3 regions of the Sporacetigenium sp. TC11 genome follow, and region 3 is predicted to be linked to each of the others. Evidence: riboswitches for the same ligand, from Rfam matches in the RefSeq annotation. Region 3 holds a riboswitch; each other region holds the start of a gene.
What was found. Region 3 has a riboswitch for glycine ahead of ACUSRV_RS08625 (GrdX family protein). Riboswitches for the same ligand answer to the same signal wherever they lie in the genome.
Positions count from the first base shown of each region.

Region 1: another riboswitch for glycine. It lies ahead of gcvT (glycine cleavage system aminomethyltransferase GcvT); the one in region 3 lies ahead of ACUSRV_RS08625 (GrdX family protein).
Region 2: another riboswitch for glycine. It lies ahead of ACUSRV_RS11990 (alanine/glycine:cation symporter family protein); the one in region 3 lies ahead of ACUSRV_RS08625 (GrdX family protein).

Region 1 is NZ_JBYVNY010000001.1:287,705-295,030, reverse strand. It holds gene ACUSRV_RS01420 (hypothetical protein) at 1-122, shown strand, start outside; gene ACUSRV_RS01415 (YmaF family protein) at 231-512, shown strand; gene ACUSRV_RS01410 (hypothetical protein) at 695-850, shown strand; gene lplA (lipoate--protein ligase) at 1,006-1,986, opposite strand; glycine riboswitch at 2,202-2,300, shown strand; glycine riboswitch at 2,304-2,385, shown strand; gene gcvT (glycine cleavage system aminomethyltransferase GcvT) at 2,449-3,555, shown strand; gene gcvH (glycine cleavage system protein GcvH) at 3,574-3,957, shown strand; gene gcvPA (aminomethyl-transferring glycine dehydrogenase subunit GcvPA) at 3,959-5,302, shown strand; gene gcvPB (aminomethyl-transferring glycine dehydrogenase subunit GcvPB) at 5,299-6,750, shown strand; gene ACUSRV_RS01380 (TetR/AcrR family transcriptional regulator) at 6,798-7,326, opposite strand, start outside.
Region 2 is NZ_JBYVNY010000008.1:45,369-52,694, forward strand. It holds gene ACUSRV_RS11970 (ABC transporter substrate-binding protein) at 1-721, opposite strand, end outside; gene ACUSRV_RS11975 (ABC transporter permease) at 672-1,484, opposite strand; gene ACUSRV_RS11980 (ABC transporter ATP-binding protein) at 1,484-2,245, opposite strand; gene tenA (thiaminase II) at 2,246-2,914, opposite strand; TPP riboswitch at 3,006-3,106, opposite strand; glycine riboswitch at 3,343-3,431, shown strand; gene ACUSRV_RS11990 (alanine/glycine:cation symporter family protein) at 3,587-4,933, shown strand; gene ACUSRV_RS11995 (hypothetical protein) at 5,090-5,248, shown strand; gene ACUSRV_RS12000 (winged helix-turn-helix transcriptional regulator) at 5,343-5,726, opposite strand; gene ACUSRV_RS12005 (GNAT family N-acetyltransferase) at 5,879-6,409, shown strand; gene ACUSRV_RS12010 (hydrolase) at 6,500-7,183, opposite strand.
Region 3 is NZ_JBYVNY010000004.1:170,245-177,570, forward strand. It holds gene grdB (glycine reductase complex selenoprotein B) at 1-30, opposite strand, end outside; gene grdA (glycine/sarcosine/betaine reductase complex selenoprotein A) at 56-535, opposite strand; gene ACUSRV_RS08610 (glycine/sarcosine/betaine reductase component B subunit) at 576-1,862, opposite strand; gene trxA (thioredoxin TrxA) at 1,933-2,250, opposite strand; gene trxB (thioredoxin-disulfide reductase) at 2,272-3,219, opposite strand; gene ACUSRV_RS08625 (GrdX family protein) at 3,240-3,614, opposite strand; glycine riboswitch at 3,709-3,810, opposite strand; gene ACUSRV_RS08630 (DegV family protein) at 4,104-4,946, opposite strand; gene trmL (tRNA (uridine(34)/cytosine(34)/5-carboxymethylaminomethyluridine(34)-2'-O)-methyltransferase TrmL) at 5,004-5,474, opposite strand; gene ACUSRV_RS08640 (DUF362 domain-containing protein) at 5,486-6,628, opposite strand; gene ACUSRV_RS08645 (Cof-type HAD-IIB family hydrolase) at 6,638-7,326, opposite strand, start outside.

The DNA.
Region 1 (7,326 bases), on a different contig from region 3:
TGAGTGAACATACTATAGATGGTCGTAGATTCAAAAATGAAGTGCAAAATGGAGAATATAAAAACGTTGAAATTGATGATGAAAATCCAGGTAATAGGATATTGTATAGAAAATTAAAATAAAATTTTTAAAAACCTTGTTAATAAAGTTAGCAGGGTTTTTTTATTGTAACATATATTAATTAATTTTCATATCTTATACTAGCTTATCCAAGAAGGGGGTGACTCTATATGAGATATCACAATCACTATTATGAAGGTATGACAACATTGGATGATGGTCATATTCATTATTATCAAGGAATGACTTCATCAGCACCAAGCGGAATACCCCATGTTCACTATATAGAGGGCGTAACAACTTATAATGATGGACATACTCATTGTTATAAAGTAACAACTGGACCAGATATTCCTACTCCTGATGGAGGTCATACTCATTATATCTACGGTCCAACAGAAGTTAAAGAAAAGCATATACATTATATTATAAACTATACGAGTATTAACTAAAATATAAAAATATAGAGGATAATATAAAACTCTAGCAAAATATTGCTAGAGTTTTTTGTTTTAAATAAAAAATAAATGTCGTAAAAAATTTTCAAATAAATGTATAACATTATGCCATAAAATCATATAATAACTTAAACCAAAAAGCAATAAAATAAAAAAATTTAAAAGGAGTGGTTACTATGGCACCATTTGTAAACAGTATAGCAAAATCAGAAACTAGAGGTTCAAAATGTTCTGTATGTGGTAATGAAGTTAAGGAAAATGAATTTTCAGTAACTTATGACAAGGAAAATTCAAGTTTAGTATGTATATGTAAAGAATGTGAAGAGGTATAAAAATGGAAATCGACATTAGCGACATTAAAAGATTAGATAATACTTAAAAGAGCCCTCTGAATATATAAGAGAAGGCTCTTTTTAAATTTTCAACTTATAAATTTGAGCAAGGTCCCTGTTTTTCAAGGTCGTTGGCGACATGAGTGAAGCGAATTTTATATTAATCCATTAATAAGGTCTTCTATTTTGGCACCAGCCATATAGTCACTAACATCTACCTTTGACAATACCTCATTTATTTCTTTTTCATTATGTCTTATTCCTATTAGTAAATTTTCAATGTCAGAAAGATCAGATTTTCCAAAAAAATCTCCACATATTTTTAAATCAGTTATTACTCCCTTTTCAACATTTAAATAAAATTCTACATTTCCGCCTACATACTTTAACTCGTTAACCAAAGTATATTTAGGTGAGCTTCCAAAATTCCATTCCCAAGTGTTGTACTTCTCGTCATATAATTTTTTTATATTGTTCAAATCTTCTTCTGAGAATTTATAAATCTTATAATCAGTGTTTGTTTGAGAAATGTGTTTCATAATCATATCTTTAAATTCTAATATAGTTAAAGGATTTTTTAGATGTTCGCTAATATTTGTCACCCTACTTGCTACTGATTTTACACCTTTACCTTCAAATTTAGAAGGTTTTACTTTTAGAGCAGAAGAAATATCTGTTATTACTGAAGTAAATAATAAAGTACCATGATGCATAACTTTATTTTTATAATTGCATTGAGCATTTCCAGAGAACTTTCTTCCATCTATTGTTAAATCATTTCGTCCAGAAAACTCTGCGTCTACAGATAATTCTTTTAGTATATCTATTATAGGTTGAGTAAACTTTCTGAAATTATTAAAACTTTTAGCATCATCTGTTGATATGAAGGTAAAGTTTAAATTTCCTAAGTCGTGAAATACAGCCCCTCCACCTGTTAGCCTTCGAACTACTGGTATAGACTTTTCCTTAACATAATCATAATTTATTTCTGATAATGTGTTTTGATTTTTACCTACTATAATTGAAGGTTCATTTCTCCAAAGCATAAAAACATCTTCACTAAAGTTTTTTAGTATGTATTCCTCAGCTGCTAAATTAAAATTAGGGTTTGTGAGATTATTATCAATGAATAGCATGTTTATCCCCCTTGATTATTTATTTTATTAATTCTAAGAAAATACTATCAGATATATTATTAGAATTCAACAGTATATTGTGAACACTTATAAGATTTCAGCATATATAATAATTAGGATTACACTTGTTAAGATATTAATTAGAGTATAATAGTATGAAAATTATAGTATAATTGAATTGTAAAAGGAAAATTTTAGGAACTTAATATTATCAGGTGACATTAACGGGAGATATCCATTTGGATAGCCGAAGAAGCAATAAATTAATGCCGATTAATTTAGAATCTTTCAGGCAAAAGGACCGTTAATTGATGATACTCTGGAAAGTCCCATTAGGGCGCCGAAGAAGAAAAGTAGACTTTTTAAGTTTTACTAAAGCTTTCAGGTAAATATACAGAGATATGAAGGCATATATTATTTATGCTTTCATATCTCTTTTTATTTTATAAAGGGGGTGTATATATGGATAATGGAAAAAAAACTAAACTATATGATGCTCATAAGAGACATGGGGGAAAGGTTATAGAATTTGCTGGATGGCTAATGCCAGTACAGTATGAGGGTATTATTGAAGAGCATGAAGCTGTAAGAAACAATGCTGGATTATTTGATGTATCACATATGGGAGAGGTAGAGGTAAAGGGCAAAGATGCATTTAGATATGTTCAAAACTTAGTTACAAATGATGTAAGCATACTTTTGGATAATCAGGTTATATATACATTTATGTGTTATGAAGACGGGGGAATAGTCGACGACCTTTTAGTTTATAAATTCGACGAAGAACATTACTATTTAGTTATTAACGCTGGCAATATAGAAAAAGATTTTGATTGGATGATAGAAAATAAAGGATGTTATGAAGTTGAGATTTTAAATATATCTAGTGAAGTTTCTGAAGTTGCAATACAGGGGCCAAAAGCTCAGGAAATACTTCAAAATTTAACAGATTTGAATTTAGATGAAATAGAATTTTTTTACTGTAAAAGAGGTGTATTAATAAACGGGATTAAATGTCTTGTTTCAAGAACAGGTTATACAGGAGAAGATGGTTTTGAAATTTATACTGAAAATCAGCACATTGAAAAAATCTGGGATAGTATATTACAAGCAGGGAAATCTTGTGGTATTAAGCCAGCTGGATTAGGCTGTAGGGATACATTGAGATTTGAAGCAGCTCTACCTTTATACGGAAATGAAATTTCTAAGGATATAACACCGTTAGAAGCAGGATTGGGGTATTTTGTAAAACTAGATAAAGATAGTTTTGTAGGTAGAGAAGCTCTTCTAAAACAAAAGGCAGAGGGTTTAAAAAGAAAGCTTGTTGGTTTTGAATTAAAGGGAAGAGGCATTCCAAGACATGGTTATGCAGTCGAAGTTAATGGTGATAATATTGGATTTGTAACAACTGGTTATTTTTCACCAACTCTTAAAAAGAATATAGGCTTAGCTATTATAGATTCTAAATATACTGGTTTTGGAACAGAAATAAATATTTTAATTAGAAATAAACCTGTAAAAGCAGAAGTTATTAATAAAAAGTTTTATAACAAAAACTATAAAAAATAAACTATGGGGGTATTTATTATGAAAGTTTTAAAGGGGTTACTTTATAGTAAGGATCATGAATGGGTAAAGGTAGATGGGGATAAAGCTTATATTGGAATTACTGATTTTGCTCAACATGCCTTAGGAAGTATTGTTTATGTTGAATTACCTGAAGTAGACACAGAGTTAAGTGCTGAAGACATATTTGGTGCTGTAGAGTCAGTTAAGGCAGCGTCTGATTTATTTATTCCACTTGATGGCAAGGTAGTTGAAGTAAACGAAGTCATAGTTGACAATCCAGAGTTATTAAATGAAGATGCTTTTGAAAATTGGATGATTGTTCTTGAAATATATGATAAATCTCAGCTGGAGGATTTATTGTCAGCTGAACAATATGAAGAGTTCTGCGTTAAGGAGGCATAATATGTTTCCTTATATACCTAATACTGATTTAGAGCAAAAAAAGATGCTTGAAATTATCGGAATAAGCACTGTTGAAGAATTGTTTAAGGATATACCTGATAACTTACAGTTGAATAGAAGACTTAATCTTAATGAACCTATGTCAGAACTTGAGGTAAGTAAGGAATTAAAAAATATTTCAGAGAAAAATCTAAGCAATGAAGATTTAGTTTGCTTTCTTGGAGCAGGTGCGTATGACCATTATATTCCTTCGGTTATAAGTCATATTACATCTAGATCAGAATTTTATACTGCATATACTCCTTATCAGCCAGAAATAAGTCAAGGAACTCTTCAAGTAATTTTTGAGTATCAAACAATGATTGCAGAGCTTACAGGCATGGAGGTCTCGAATGCTTCTATGTATGACGGTGCTACAGCTTGCGCTGAGGCTGCTATGATTTCTATGGGAAGCACTAAGAGAAAAAACATAGTGGTTTCTAAAACTGTAAATCCTGACACTAGAAAGGTATTAGAAGCCTACATGAAATTTCATGGAGGGGTAATCAAAGAGGTAGATTTCAAGGATGGAGAAACAGATATAGAAAATTTGAATAAATTAGTAGATAAAAATACTGCTGCAGTTATAGTTCAAAATCCAAACTTTTTTGGAGTAGTAGAAGATTTAAGTGAAGTTGAAAAAATAACTCACTCAAATAAGGCATTGTTAATAATGAGTGTAGATCCAATATCTTTAGGTGTTTTAAAAACCCCTGGAGAAATCGGAGCAGATATTGCTGTAGGTGAAGGGCAATCCCTAGGAAATGCTATGAATTTTGGAGGACCATATTTAGGATTTATGGCATCTACTTCAAAACTTATGAGAAAAATGCCAGGAAGGATTATAGGGCAGACAGAGGATATCGATGGAAAGCGAGCTTTTGCTCTAACTCTTCAAGCAAGAGAACAACATATAAGAAGAGAAAAGGCAACGTCAAATATATGCTCAAATCAGTCATTAAATGCTCTTGCAGCTGCTGTTTATATGTCTGTTATGGGTAAAGAAGGTATTAAAGAAGTAGCTCAGCAATGTATGAAAAAATCTCACTATGCTTACAATGAATTAATAAAATCTGGAAAATGTAAGCCTGTTTTCAATAAACCATTTTTCAAGGAATTTGCAGTAGAATCTATAGTAGATCCAAATATAGTTAATGATGAGCTTTTAAAGGAAGGTATTTTAGGTGGATATTCCTTAGAAAAAGACTATCCTCAATTAAAGAATTCTATTTTATTCTGTGTAACAGAAAAGAGAAATAAAGAAGAAATAGATAACTTAGTTAAGTTGATGGAGGGGATAGTATGAAGGAATATAATAAATTAATATTTGAAGTATCAAAAGAAGGAAGAAAAGCTTATTCACTTCCAAGCTGTGATGTACCTGAATGTAATTTCGAAGAATTAATTCCAGATGAGCTACTTAGAAAAAAGGATTTAGAATTGCCAGAGGTTAGTGAGGTAGATGTTATAAGACATTATACTTTATTATCAAATAAAAACTATGGTTTAGATTCTGGTTTTTATCCACTAGGTTCTTGTACTATGAAATATAACCCTAAGATTAACGAAGATATGGCTTCAAATCCAAATTTTACAGGAGTTCATCCATATCAGCCAGAAAAGACTACTCAAGGCTGCCTTGAACTTATGTATAATTTAGAAAGAAAGCTTGGAGAAATAGTAGGAATGGATGGATTTACATTACAGCCAGCAGCAGGAGCACATGGAGAGCTAACAGGGCTTATGGTTATGAAAGCTTATCATGAAAGCAGAGGAGACTATAATAGAAAAAAAATAATAGTTCCGGATTCTGCACATGGTACTAATCCTGCTAGTGCTGCCGTTGCAGGCTTTAATATTGTAGAAATAAAATCTGATGAAAATGGAGCCGTAGATTTAGAAAACCTAAAGGCTGTTTTAGATGAAGATACAGCAGGGCTTATGCTTACTAATCCAAGCACTCTTGGCTTATTTGAAACTAATATAAGTGAAATAGCAAGTCTTGTTCATGAGGCGGGGGGATTATTATATTATGATGGTGCTAATACTAATGCTATCATGGGTATAACAAGACCAGGCGATATGGGCTTTGATGTTGTTCATCTAAACCTTCACAAGACATTTACTACTCCTCATGGTGGCGGAGGTCCAGGAAGTGGCCCTGTAGGAGTTAAAAAAGAGTTAATACCATATCTTCCAGTACCTATTATCGAAAATGTTGACGATGAGTATATATTGAACTATAATAAGCCTCAATCAATAGGCAAAATAAAAAGCTTCTATGGGAACTTTGGAATATTAGTAAGAGCTTATACCTACATTCTTACTATGGGTGCAGAAGGGCTTAAAAAAGCAAGTGAAACAGCAGTTTTAAATGCTAATTATATGAAGGAAAAACTTAAGGATTATTATGTAGCGTCAGACACCGTATGTAAGCACGAGTTTATTTTAGGGGGATTAAAGGACCGTGGTGATAACGTCACAACATTAGATGTGGCAAAGAGAATTATAGACTATGGATATCATCCGCCTACTATATACTTCCCATTAATAGTAGATAGTGCAATCATGATAGAGCCTACTGAAACTGAGAATATTGAAACTCTTGATGCTTTTGTAGAGGCTATGATAAATATTGCAAAAGAAGCTTTAGAAAGTCCAGAACTACTTAAAAATGCACCACATAATACTTTAGTAAGAAGAGTAGATGATGTGAAAGCTGCGAGAAATCCAGTACTAAAATGGAATAAGTAGTTTTGTATATTAAACATCCTAAAAATCAAATTGAACAGGTTTGATTTTTAGGGTGTTTTTTTATTGTTTTTTAGTCCTATTACTCCAAACGGACCAAGTAAAAAGAGCTTTGTTAAGATTAATGCCATATCCTTTGGGGATTTTTTCATACCGCTTTCAATCCACTGTTGTACTACTCCTAAATGTGCTGAAAGTACGTAAGAAATAAAATATTCTTCTGGGACCAACATATTATCTTTATTAAATGTTTTTATTAGCGTTTTTTCAAATAAATTAGTCTCTATAAATTTTTTGATTTTATTATGAAATATAGGGTCTCCTTTTGGGCCTAAGATAGCCTTCATAAAATTAGAGTTTTCTTTAAAGTATTCAAAAAGCTTTATCATAAAGGGGAGAGGTTCATTTAGGGCATCTATATTTAACAGATTTATTGAATCAATATCTTTTGTCTGTTCTTGAATTTCTTGTATTACTTCATTTTCAACCTTTTCTAATAAATCATACTTATCTGTGTAGTGAAGATAAAATGTTCCCCTGTTTATATCAGCTCTTTTAGTTAAGTCAGTAATGGATATA
Region 2 (7,326 bases), on a different contig from region 3:
GTATAGTTTCATTATTATTCTCAATTGCATCGTCACTAGCTATAAATGCTAACTCATAATTGTTAGGTACTCCATAATCTGCTGGATTAAAAGTATCTAATTGTATTCCCTCTTTTTCTAATAATATCTTTTCGTGGTTTATGTATCCGCCTATTATTCCATCAACCCTTTTAGTTTGAATAGCAGCCATTAATTCATAACCTACATCTACAAACTCTATTTTTGAAGGATTTCCACCAGATTCAGCAACCATTGCCTTTACTGTTTCCTTATCAATATCAAATGATGGATAACCTATTTTCTTTCCTTCTAAATCCTTTAATGTTTTAACTCCTACATCTTTACGAACCATAAGTTGATTTAATGAACTTCTAACTATTGCACCAACTGACTTAACTGGAATATCTTCCCCTTTAGCCAAAATAATTTGTTTTGGATAACTTATAGCTAAATCAGCTTGATTTGAAGCTACTAGTTTAATTCCATCTTCTGTACCTGATGGCGTAATTAAATTAACCTTTAACCCTGCTTCTTCAAAATAACCCTGATCTTGGGCAGCATATAAGAACGAATGAACCGCATTTGGATACCAATCTAGTAGAACATCTACTTCTTTTAAATTTTTTGTAGCTTTTGTTTCTTCCTTCTTAGAACATCCGCTTAAAACTAAGCTAAACATCATAACTATTACTAATAACATACTCACTCTTTTTGATTTCATGATTCTCCTCCTTAGTTTTTTTTCTATATTTTAATAAAATCCTTTCTAGTAAAAACCCTATTGAAAACAAAGTTAATCCTAAAAATGATAACACTAACACTCCTGCAAAAACTGAATCTGATTGTAACATTCCAGATGCTCTTTTTACATATATACCAAGTCCTTTTTCAGCTCCTAACCACTCTCCTATGGTAGCCCCTGCAACACTATATGTAGCAGCTATTTTTAAACTACTTAAGAAATTAGGCAGTACAGAATTCATATGTAATTTTAAAAATATCTGAAGTTTACTTCCTCCTAATGCTTTTAAAACATCTTCTAAATCTTTATCTACACTATTTAATCCATCTAGAGTACTTATAACTATAGGAAAGAAACAAAACAACACTACAACTGCCACCTTTGACCATATCGTATATCCAAACCACATAATCATAATAGGTGACAATGCTATCGTTGGAATTGTTTGAGAAAATATTATAATTGGGTATAATGTTTTTCCTACATTTTTCCAAAGATATATAGAAAGTGCACAAGATATACCTATAATTACTGATATACTAAGGCCTAATATTGCTTCACCTAAAGTTATTAATGAATGATTGTACAATAATTCTCTTTGGGTGAACAAAGCATCAGTGACTTTAGAAAACCTAGGCAAAATATACTTTGGTATATTAAAATATGGTATTAAAAACTCCCAAGCTAAGAAAATAAATATTAAAAATGTTATGGGGAATATATAATCCTTAAATTTCTTCATTATATCCTCCCCCCTTTACCATCTATCTCATCGAGAATATTTAAAATATCCCTTTTTAGCTCTATAAATTCACTAGAAAGTGTTGTTTCATAGTTTCTAGGTCTTCTAAAATTAACGTCTATAGACTTTAAATTTTTATATGGTATTTGTGTGCAAATTAGTATTCTATCAGATAAAAGCAATGCCTCATCAATATCGTGAGTTATCATAAATACTGTATTTTTTTGTTTTTGGCAAAGATCTAATAACCATGTTTGCATCTTTCTCCTAGTCAATGCATCTAAAGAAGAAAATGGCTCATCTAATAAAAGTATTGAAGGATTATTTACTATAGCCCTTAAAAAAGAAGCTCTTTGCCTCATACCCCCTGATAATTCATGAGGGTATGATTTTTCAGTACCTTTAAGTCCAAAGTCTTCAAAGTATGTAGCTGCTATTTTTCTAGATTCTTTTTTACTATGACCATTTAATTCAAGTCCAACAGCTGTATTGTCGAGGATATTTCTCCAAGGCATTAATGAATCATTTTGGGGCATATATCCTATAACATTTTTATTATATTCCTTTGCTATTTTGACAGTGCCTGTTTGTGGTTTTAGTAGCCCTAAAATCAACCTAAAAAGAGTACTTTTCCCTGTTCCACTAGGTGCAATTATTGTAATAAATTCATTTTTGTCTATGCTAAAGGATAAATCATCGATTATAAGTTTTCCTGAATCTTTATACCTAAATGATAAATTATTAATTTCTAGTGCTTTCATCTAAATAACCCAACTTTCTTTTTTATAACACCCATCCCAAAACATGTACTCATATTTTGAAGAAAGGACAAAGAGATTTTCTAATTTTTGAAGTTCTCTCTCTGGAAGACCTTCAGCAAGTCTGTCCATTAATTTTATACACCAATCATTTTCCTTATTGTATTCTTCATCTGCATAAGTAAGTATCCACTCTTTATAAAGAGGGTGCTCTAATGCCTTTTTATCTTTAGCTAAAGTATTACCAATAAACGCATAACTCCACATACAAGGAAGTAGTACTGCCACTAATTCTGCTAATGATCCTTGATTAGATATTTGAAGCATAAACTTAGTGTATGATAAGTTATTTGCATTTGGTTTTGTACCTTCAAGTTCTTCTTTAGTTACTCCAAACTTCTTTGCAAATTCAATATGTGAATCCATTTCAATATTTACTATAGCATTTGCACATCTAGAAAAAGCTTTCATATCTTCTAAATTATCTGCTTTAACCATTCCTAATGCGAAAATTTTTATGTAATCTATTAAATAAACATAGTCTTGTTTAACGTAAAAACAAAACTTTTCTTCTTCCAAAGTGCCTTGACTGAGTTCTTTAAGGAAAGGATGCTCTAGGTAAGCTTCCCAAATTGGTTTAGCTTTTGATAATAATCTTTGTGAAAATTGCATAAAAAAACTCCTTTCAAACAGTATTTAACATACCATCGAAAGGAGTTGATAATTCAATAATTATAAATCTATATAAACTAGATTTAACTTATGTATTATACTACAACTTCCCTTCGCTGGCATTATCCAGTGCAGGTTCAAAGGGTCTGAATAAAATTCATCTCAGCCATAACGGCTCCCCTAGTACATATCTAAATTTTATACTTTAAATAAAATAATGTCAATGATTAGTAGAATTCTGTCGATATATTATTTGTATAAAAATCAAAATATTTAGTTGACATTTATCATAGTATGCTTTAATATAATCTAAAATAATGCTAATAACAAATCAATACCCGATTGAAGCTTTATAGAAGAGTTGTCAAATTTGACACACCGAAGGAATAACACTCTCAGGTACTTTTATAAAAGTAGGACTGTAAAGCTTAGGGAACTCTGGAGAGACCCATTATGGGCGCCGAAGGGGCAAGGCAATTTAGCTCAATCTCTCAGGCAAAAGGACAGGGATCACATACTATATACTTAGTACTTTTTTGAGTACCTTTTTATAGTTGTCATTTATCCAGAGCTGAATCTATATTAGATTTAGCTCTTTTTAATTCTCCTGTCAATTAATTCATTTTTCTCTGTTGATTTATTAAAGCAAATAATTTTAAGGAGTGTATTTTTATGAATTTAATTGATGTTTTAAACCAAATGGACACTTTCATATGGGGTCCACCTTTACTTTTACTATTAGTAGGTACTGGTATCTTATTTTCTTTTAAGCTTGGATTTTTGCAAATTACTAAACTCCCTACTGCTCTAAGGTTGATTTTTAAAGCTGAAAACAATGGTAGTGGTGATATTTCTAGCTTTGGTGCTTTATGTACAGCTCTTGCTGCTACTGTTGGTACAGGAAATATAGTTGGTGTTGCTACTGCTATAAAAGTGGGAGGTCCTGGCGCATTATTTTGGATGTGGGTTGCTGCATTCTTTGGTATGGCTACTAAATATGCTGAAGGTGTTCTTGCTATAAAGTATAGAACTAAAGATGAAAACGGGCAAATATCTGGTGGACCAATGTATTACATAGTAAACGGTATGGGTAATAAATACAAACCTCTTGCAATTTTCTTTGCTATAAGTGGTGTGTTAGTTGCACTTTTAGGTATTGGTACTTTTACTCAAGTTAATTCTATAACTGATGCCATTAACGGAAGTTTTGGAATTGACCCTAGAATGACTGGAATTGCCTTGGCTTTAATTGTTGCTTTAATTATATTTGGAGGACTTAAAAATATATCTAATGTTTCAACTGCGTTAGTTCCTTTTATGTCAGTTCTTTATATATTAATATGTTTATTAATTCTAGCAAGTTCATTTGATAAAATACCATCTGCTTTTATGTTGATAATCAAAAGTGCTTTTACTCCGGTTTCTGCATTTGGTGGATTTATGGGAGCTAGTGTTTCTATGGCTATTAGAAATGGTATTGCTCGTGGTGTATTTTCTAATGAATCAGGACTTGGTAGTGCACCTATTGCTGCAGCTGCTGCTAAAACTGAGTGGCCTGCTGAACAAGGTCTTATTTCTATGACTGGTACTTTTATAGATACTTTAATTATTTGTTCTCTTACTGGTTTTTCACTTATATTGTCCGGTGTTTGGCAAGGAGATTTAAATGGTGCTATTATGACTCAAAGTGCTTTTGAAAGTGTACTTCCTGGTATCGGACCTTTATTTTTAACAATTAGTTTAACCTTATTTGCTTTTACTACCATACTAGGGTGGAGTTATTATGGTGAAAGATGTTTTGAGTTTTTATTTGGTACTAAAGGCATAAATGGTTATAGAGTTGTCTTTGTTTTTATGGTACTTCTTGGATCATTTTTAAAGTTAGAAGTAGTTTGGATAATTGCCGATATTGTAAATGGTCTTATGGCTATTCCTAACTTAATTGCTCTACTTTACCTTATGCCTGTGGTTGTTTATGAAACTAAGATTTATATGGATCATTTAAAATCTAATAAATAAAATCATTTGTATTTTAATTCTCATCAATAAAATACAAAATAAGTATTGCAAATATAACTAAATATAAACTTAATAGTTAAAAAATAACTAGACTTTTTATATATGGATATAGACAAAATAATATTGACTTTAAAATAATAAATAAGGAGTGATACTATGTTTAAAATGACAAATTTAAAATCTGATGAGTTAAAAGCAGTACAAGAATTAGAACAACAGTTAAAAAGTAGATTAGGTGAAGATATTGCATTAATCGCTTGGAAAGACGAAGATAAAGATAAAACTAAAGATACTCATAAAGAATCTCATATGTAAAAGATGTAAATTAAAATTGTGATTTTTAGTTATTTTATAAAAGTGGTGAGACTCAAATCTCACCACTTTGTATTTTATTTATATACCTTTAAACTTAGAGAGTTGATTCTAATTCTAACTTTTCTTTATCAAAAGTGTCTATTTGCTTATTTCTCATAGTTTTACCCCATCTTGCTAATGATTCAAGTGCAGGTATTAAGTCTTTACCATCTTCTGACAATGAGTATTCTACCCTTGGTGGTATCTCCATATACTGCTTTCGATTAACAAGGCCATAGATTTCCATTTCTTTTAAACATTGGGATAACATCATATTTGTTATTCCATCAACTTTTCTTTTAAGTTCGTTATAACGCAAAGTATCATTTTGATTCAAAGCCCATATAATAGGAAGTCTCCATTTACCCCCAATTAATTCTAGGGCATATGTTAATGGACAATTTTTAGTATTTTCATTTTCATTACTTTTACTATTCATTTAATAACTCCTTTAGTCAGTTTTTTCTTACTTAGTCATTAAATACTGCATACTTGTAGTTTTTTTATCATGTATTATAATTATATCATAATTGATCAATTAATTTTATTTAGGAAATCCTAAGGCTTATTTAAATACAAGGAGTGAAATAAATGAATATAACATATGAAGTTATACCTAATGATAAAATTGAATACTGTAAAGATTTATGCAATGAACTAATGGTGTTCCAAAAATCAGTGGCAACAGTTACACCAGAATTATTTAATCCAATGAATTTTGATTCTAGAATGGTTCCTTCTGTGAAAACTGCACTACACAATTACATTGTAGTTGTAAGAGATAATAATAAACCAGTTGGTTATGTATATTCTAACGTATCTCCAAAAGAAACATATTGTAGCGACTTTGCAACTTTCTTTGATCTTTCTTCTGTAAAAAGATCTAATGTAGGATGTTTATCACAATTTTATATTAAAGAAGAGTATAGATCAAAAGGAATTGGATCAGTGCTTTTCGATATGTCTATGAAATGGTTAAAGGAATTTGATGATATTGATGATTATTTCGTATTTGTTTCAAATGGTAATGCTAATGCTTTGGAGTTTTATAAATCTAAAGGTTTTCTTGTTAGTCATGACATATTAGATGGTTTTATAACTGTTTTAAGAGATAAATTATAATTACATTCCTTATGCTCTTTGAGATTGGCATTTGTAGAATTTTAAGGGACTAGATTATTAAAATAACACTAGTCCCTTTTTATTAAAAATTTAATCATTTGATTCATTCTCATATTTAACTCTATATACGTCCATTCTCTCACTAAACATATCAGCTATAGATGGTGGCGTGTATGTTATGGCATTAGCCCCAGCTTCTATTGTTTCAACAATAGTCTTTTCAGTAGGTCCTCCTGTCGCCATAATTGGAAAATTTGGGAACTTCTCTCTTATTTGTCTAACTATGTGAGCAGTTCTTTTCGCACCTGAAACATTTAATATTGTTGCTCCTGCATTAATTCTAGCTTCAATATCCTCATACTCTGAAACAACAGTAACTATAATAGGTATATCGATGGTTTCTCTCATGTTCCTTATAACTTCATTTGGTGTAGGGCTATTGACAACAACTCCCATTGCACCCTTAAACTCAGCATCTAAAGCTAAGTTTACCACTCTTTTTCCCATTGTAGTCCCGCCGCCAACACCACAAAAAACTGGAACATCTGCAGTAGATACTAAAGCTTCAGTTATAAGTGGCTGAGGTGTAAAAGGATATACAGCAATTATAGCATCTGCATTATGATTTTTAATAACAACTACATCAGTTGTAAAAATAAAAGACTTTAGCCTCTTTCCAAATATTTTTATGCCAGTAGCTTGTCTTATTACAGATGGCATCTCAATTATATGACTTCTAAGCATCCCTTTAATTTCCGGTACATGTCTACTCATCGATCGTCCTCCTTATATTGAATTTAATTAGTTCAATACGCTTAATACTTAATTATACAACAATTTATAATGATTAAGAAACATACTTTTTCAATTTAAAATATATTTTCATTAAGATGTCTAAGATAAATATAATTTTATCA
Region 3 (7,326 bases):
TATATAGTGAACTACTCTTAACTTCTCCATAAAATTCCCCCCTTTCGACTTTCCATTAGTCGTTGAACTTACAGAATTGGCCTCTTATATTTCTCATTTCATCTAATATAGCATCAACATCTAATACCATTTCCATCATACCGATTTGCTCATCATATACACCTGGATCAAATATATCTTTCATTTCAGGTTCTACAACATGGAACACTCTTAATCCTAATTCTACTCCAGCTAACGGTCCTGCAAAAGTTGGATCTCCTGCAGTAACTGTTTCAGCTGCTAGACCAGCAGCTTCAGCTTCAGATGCACCTAGAATAACCACTAAGTTTTCTGCACTAAATTTGTCAGTAAACTCTTTAACTCTTTTTTGGTTTTCTAAGTCCATAGCCCCTGCAGCAGTTCAGACAAAGCATTCTGTTGAAGAAAAAACTACTTCAGCTCCATCTACAGTTTTTATACATTCTTCTATTGCAGGTCCCGGAATACCGTCACGGTCCCCAATTATTATGATCTTTTTATTCTCTAATAAGCTCATAACTATATCCTCCTCTTAAAATTTTTATATGTTTGTTGAATTAGAATCCTTTAGTAGTTAAATATCCGAATCCTGTTTCATTTGTAGCGCCAGTTATAGCTTGTATTTCTACTTCTATACTTCCATCTTCTCTTAAACTTCCAGCAAATCCCCCAGCTATAACATCTACTACACCTATATGTCCTATGATTTTATCCATTTTTGGAAGAACTACTACTTCATTTGCATTACCGCCTGTAACAACAGCGTCTGCTCTAAGATCGGCATCTGCTAATGATTGAGAAGCCCCATCTCTACCAGCATATTCATCTGTAACTATAACAGTTTTTATATCTTCCATTTCTATTTTTTTGCAGTTCATTATAAGGTCAGTATCTGGATTACCAAAACCTTCTTGAGAAATTATAACTGCATCTAATCCTAAATACTTACATAACTTAGCAGTCCAGTTAGAAGATCTTTCCTTATCAGCTAAGTAAACATTTTCATTAGTTATAATAACACCAACGAAATTATAATCTTTTCCATGTCCTTCATATAAATCTTCTACTACAGAGTTGTTTAAATGAACATATGTTGGGTTTTTATCACAAGCAGAAACACAGTTGCCGCTTACTATTGCACCATCCATTAATTCACTTGGATATAATAAAGTTGGAACTATTTGCTTAGCATCTACTCCATAAACATATGTATCATGTAATAGCCCTTGAGTTTGTAACATATAAACATATCCAACTTTAGGAAGCTCTGGATATTCTTTTATAGATTCCATTAAAGGCTTAGTTTCATAAACTTTAATTTCATCTGGATTAACATTTCTACCAGCTTCTCCTAGATATCTAGCAGCTTTAAATCCTACCATTCTAACAGCTTTTTCATGTTCATGTTGTTTTAATTCATCAAGTGGCTCAGCTATTACCACTACATTATGTAGTTTAGAAAATGGAGTATAGTCAGCACCTGGTCCAGTCATATCTACTATACCTTCTTGGAAACCAACTATTTTACCAGTAGTTACAACAGCCATTCCTTTTAATGCATGAGTTCTACCTTCTCCTACTGTATCAACCTTAGAAAGTATTCCTGGGAATATTCCCCCCTTACCTTCTACTTTTACTCTTGGTTCTACAACGTCTTTAACAGGAGTTATTCTTATACTTTCTCCTGGATGAGCTAATTCTATATCTATTGACTTTATACGCTCATCTCCACCAATCTCCCTTATCATTTCTTCTTTATTGATATATAAAACGCCACTTTCAATTTTAGTCACATCAGCGAATTGTACATCATTTATGAAGATCTTACCTAATTCAAGACGCATGTGGTGCACCCCCTAATATTTATTTAAAAGTTAAGAATCAAATAATCCTCAACTCTTACAACTTAAATGACTATATGTGTTTCTTTATCATTTCTTCTACTCTAGATTTACTAGCATCTTCTTTAGTTACTTCATCTATTTTTTGGCCTTCTTTATATATAGCTATTGTAGGTAATCCCAAAACCTTTTGTTGTATAGCTAATCTTCTAGCTTTAGTTGTATCTAATTTACAGAATTTAAGTTTATCACCATATTCGCCTTCTAATTGTTCTATATCTGGCATTAAAGCCTTACATGGTTCACAACCTTCACTCCAAAAGTCAACTAAAACTACTCCATCAGCTTTTAATACTTCACCTTCAAAAATTTCTTTATCAAGTATTACCATATTAAAATACCCCCTTTAATATTAATGTTCAAATTTAGAATCTATATATCTTTCTGCTGCTATAACGGCTATTGCACCGTCAGCAGTAGCAGTAACTACCTGTCTTAAAGATTTTTCTCTACAATCCCCCGCTGCAAATACTCCTGGTATATTTGTTCTCATTTCTGAATCAGTTATTATATATCCTTGTTTATTTACAGTTAATTTATCCTTAAATAAATCAGTTTGTGGTAAGTATCCTACAAATACGAATAACCCCATTGTTCCATCATTTTCATCAGCTTGATACTCAAAGATTTCGCCTGTCTTAGTATTTTCAAATACTATAGACTCAAGTATTCCATCTCCCTTTATTTCTTTAACACCTGTATCAAACCAAATATCTATTTTAGGATTTTTTCTAGCTTTTTCTTCTATAGACTTAGCGCATCTTAATTCATCTCTTCTATGTACTATTGTTACCTTTCTGGCAAACTTAGTTAAAAACATACCTTCTTCAACTGCAGTGTCTCCACCACCTATAGCAAACACTTCAAAGTCCGTGAAGAAGTCTCCATCACAAGTAGCACAATATGATACTCCCTTACCTGTTAACTCTTTTTCGCCTGGAGCTCCTAATTTTCTTGGACTAGCACCAGTAGCTATTAGTATAGCCTTAGCTTTGTATTCCCCTTTTTCACCTTTTAAAACTTTTATGTCTGATTCTAGGTCTGTGTCTAGTATAGTGTCTTTTACCATATCTGCACCAAATTCTCTACATTGTTCAACCATTCTAGCTATTAAACTTGGCCCTGTAGCATTTGGTATAGATCCAGGGTAGTTTGCAACTTCTTCAGTTGTAACTATTTGACCACCATTTTTGTCTTTCTCTATTATTAGCGTCTTCATTTTAGCTCTTGCTCCATAAAGACCTGCTGATAAACCAGCGGGACCTGCACCTATGATTATTAAATCATATACATTTTCCATATCCATAATACCCCTCCTTTTTATATTACATACTCTATTCTTTCTATTGTATTTTTGAATATATCAAGGTCAACTACCTGGAAGTCTTCTATTATATTTAAAGGCCATTTTGGTGTATCAAAATTTCCTCTAAATTTTGTAGCTGTATTTAAGGCTTCTTCTATCAACATTACAGAATTCATATCTAATTTTTTGTCATATTTTAATATTATAGTTCTATATGGAGTTTCATTTGGTTTAACACTTCCATAAAGCGGATGAGATAGTAATCTATATCCAGAGTGTATATAATCTCTACATTTTTTAAGTATACCAATATAATCTTCATCTAAAAATTCAATGTTTTTATTTAAATTACTATCTCTAACAAGAGGATTGTTTGTTAATATCAGCAATTATAACACTTCACTTTCTCTTAAGTTGTTTTTTGTAATAAAAAACAGGGAAAACAAATACCCCAATTTGTTTTCCCTGTTGATTCCAGGGTTCTGTCCAGATATAGTCTTTTTGCCTGAAAATTTCACTTAATTTCTTGGGAGGAATTAAGTTTGTCCCTTCGGCGGCCTATTGGCTCTCTTCTATATCCTTCTTTCAGACTCTTTATACTTTTCTAAATTTTCTATACCATTATTATACATTCTAGGAAAACGTTATTCAATCCTTTTTTGTTAATTTTTTATTAATTTTTACAATCTAAAGGCTACATTTCATTTTATTATAATTAGTTAACATTTATGACTTAATTTAATTATTTTTCATGTACTAAATATACTTTCTACTTCTATATAAGATATCCTTCTAAAATATTATGACATGTTTTTACATAAAAACACCCTTATAATTATAGGTTATAAGGGTTGATTGTTATAAATTTAGTTTTTTTGTTACTTCATGTAGAATATTCCCATTACTCCAGGGCCTGCGTGAGTTCCTATAGATGTTCCTACATCTAATATAACTATATCTTTCGGATTTATCTCTTTTTGTATCATTTCTTTTAATTTTATCAATTCGTCTTTATTATCTCCATGACCAATGCCTATTGTTTTATCACTGAGGTTTGTTCCACCTCTTTCTTTAACTAACTCAACCATTTTGGATATGACATTCTTTTTTCCCCTAACCTGGGCTATATTTGTAACTAATCCATCTCTTACTTCTAGTATAGGTTTTATGTTAAGCATAGTTCCTATTGCAGCCTTAGTAGAAGATATTCTTCCACCTTTTTGTAGATATTCAAGTGTATCTACGGAAAATATTACATCCATTTTATCTTTCATTATTTGTAGTTGGTTTAATATATCTTCTATATTTTTACCTTCCTTAGCCATTTTAGCAGCTTGAACAACTTGCATACCAGCTCCATAAGAAAAGTTCATAGTATCAAAAGTATATATATCTCCATCTATATCGTTTTTAGCCATAATCCCAGACTGATAAGTTCCAGATGCTGCAGATGATCCTCCAACATATAAGATTGTTTTTCCATCTTTTATGTGTTTATCAAATACCTCTTTAAACTGTATATATGTAGCTTGAGAAGTTTTAGGTACAACTTTTTCAGTTCTAAGTTTTGTATAAAATTCATTTATAGATATATCTATCCCATCTCTGTATTCTTTTCCGTCGATTATAATTGTTAGAGGAACGATATCTATATCATATTCTTCTATTAAAGTTTTCGGTATGTCTGATAGACTATCACATACAACTTTTATATTACTCATTATACAATCTCCCTCTATATATTAAATATATATTCACCACTTAATAATTTTATCCTGTTATCTCATACTAGGATAATCTAGTTGCCTTAATGCTTCATATACTACTATAGCTACTGAGTTAGATAAATTTAGTGATCTTGCTCTCTCTATGTTTAACATAGGTATTCTTATACAGGTATCTAAATTTGCATTTATTAAATCTTCAGGAAGTCCCTTTGTTTCTTTTCCAAATACTAAGAAACAATTATCCTCATACTCCACATCTGAATGAGCTTGTTTTACCTTAGTAGTTCCATAGAAAAACTTGCTATTTGGATTTTTTTGTCTTAATTCATCAAAACTATCATAGTATTGTATGTCTACTAAGTCTAAGTAATCTAAACCAGATCTTTTTAAATATTTATCATCCATAGAAAATCCCAATGGTCTAACTAAATGCAGTTTTGATTTAGTAGCTGCACAAGTTCTTATTATATTCCCCGTATTTTGAGGTATTTCAGGTTCTACAAGCACTATATTTAAAGCCATATTATTCCTCCTTATTTTATGTATCTAAATACAAAAGGTCTTTTTATATCAATTGCTTTTTTAGGACAAAGTTCATGACAACAATAACATCTTATGCACGAATTTAAATTTATATCGGGTCCTTTATCATTCATATCTATAGTTTTGGCAGGACAAACTCTTGCACATTCTCCACATTTAACACAATCCTTATATCTTATGGCAGGTTTTGGAGTAAAAAATAGTGTCACATATTGTTCAAGTATTTTAGGAATTTTACCTTTAAAAAAGTTTATATTTCTATTTTTAGGAATTTTATAATCTTTTATTATTTTATCTTCGAGTTTCTCACCAACTATAATTATATCAGAGAAATCTTCTTTTAAAAGTTTTCTTTCTAAACTTCTTTGTACGGTAGGAACAGTTCTTGGATCCAAATTTATTATTTTACATCCAACTACATCTAAAGCATATGGATTAGACGAACCTATAAGCAACCCTACTTTTCTAGGTATTCCAGCTGACGGCCCTTCGCCTTCCATACCTATTATTCCATCCATTATTGTTAATGTAGGTTTTACATATTCGCATATATCTACCAATGCATCAGTAAAATCCTTTAGATCTGGCATTTTAAAGTGATATTCAGCCTTTGCCATTCCAGGTATTACTCCAAATAAGTTTTTGACTCCGCCAGTGTAGGTAGCCATGACATGTGTTTTAAGTTTACAAAGAGATATAACATGATCTACATCTTCTACAGGTTTTATTACAGTTAGGTATTTTAGTATTTTACCTTCTTTATTTTCAACCTTTGCTTCAGATATATCGTAATTTAACTTAATATTTAATTCGTTTGCTATTTCCTCAATTCCACAAGCTTTATATATTCCATTTAGAATCCTTTCTGTATAAGGCCCTCCAGGACTATCTCCTACTATAACTTCACAATCCAACTTTAAAAGTTCTTCTGCTAACGCTTTTAAAACTAATGGATGTGTAGTCGTAGCTTCTTCAGGTCTTTTTTTCATTAAAAGATTCAATTTTATTAAAACTTTACTTCCTCTTTTTATGTATTTTTCAAGGCCTCCTATATCTTCAATCATTTTATTAAATGAAGTTTTAATATCTTCATATATATAATCACTACATTCTCTTATGGAAACTGTCTTCATTTTATCCCCCTATATATTTAATAATTTATTCAAAGCCCTTGCTACTCCGCTTTCTGTATTTTTATCAGTAATATAGTTTGCCTTTTCTTTTACTAAATTCTCTGCATTTCCCATAGCTACACCCATACCAGCATATTCTATCATACCCAAATCATTATAGTTATCACCAAAAGTTATTATTTCTTCTCTCTTTATTCCTAAAAATTCTGCAAGTCTTTTAACTGCATGTCCTTTGTTTACACCTTTATTCATTATTTCTATATTAGTGTGCCAAGAGCTGCATATTTCTATATTATCAATATGTTTTAGTTCCTCTTTTATTTCTTGCAATAAAGCCATATTTTCATCTTCTATAATTATAACCTTTAATATATCTTTGTCTTTTATAACTTCTTTTATATTGTTATCTATAATTATATTTATTTTCATATCTTCTGACGCAGATTGATTAAACTTATAATATCTTAAAGAAGAGTGAGTTAATTCCTTACAAAACAATGAATCAGCAGTATAAAACTGATAAAACAAATCATACTTATCCAATATATCTATTATTTTTGTGCAAGTATTATATTCTATCTTATCTTCATATATAACATGTCCTGTATGTTCTTCTTTTATAATTGCTCCATTACAAGCTATTATTGGAGTATCTATTCCGAGAAGTTTTGCATAATTTCTAGCTGATGTATATATTC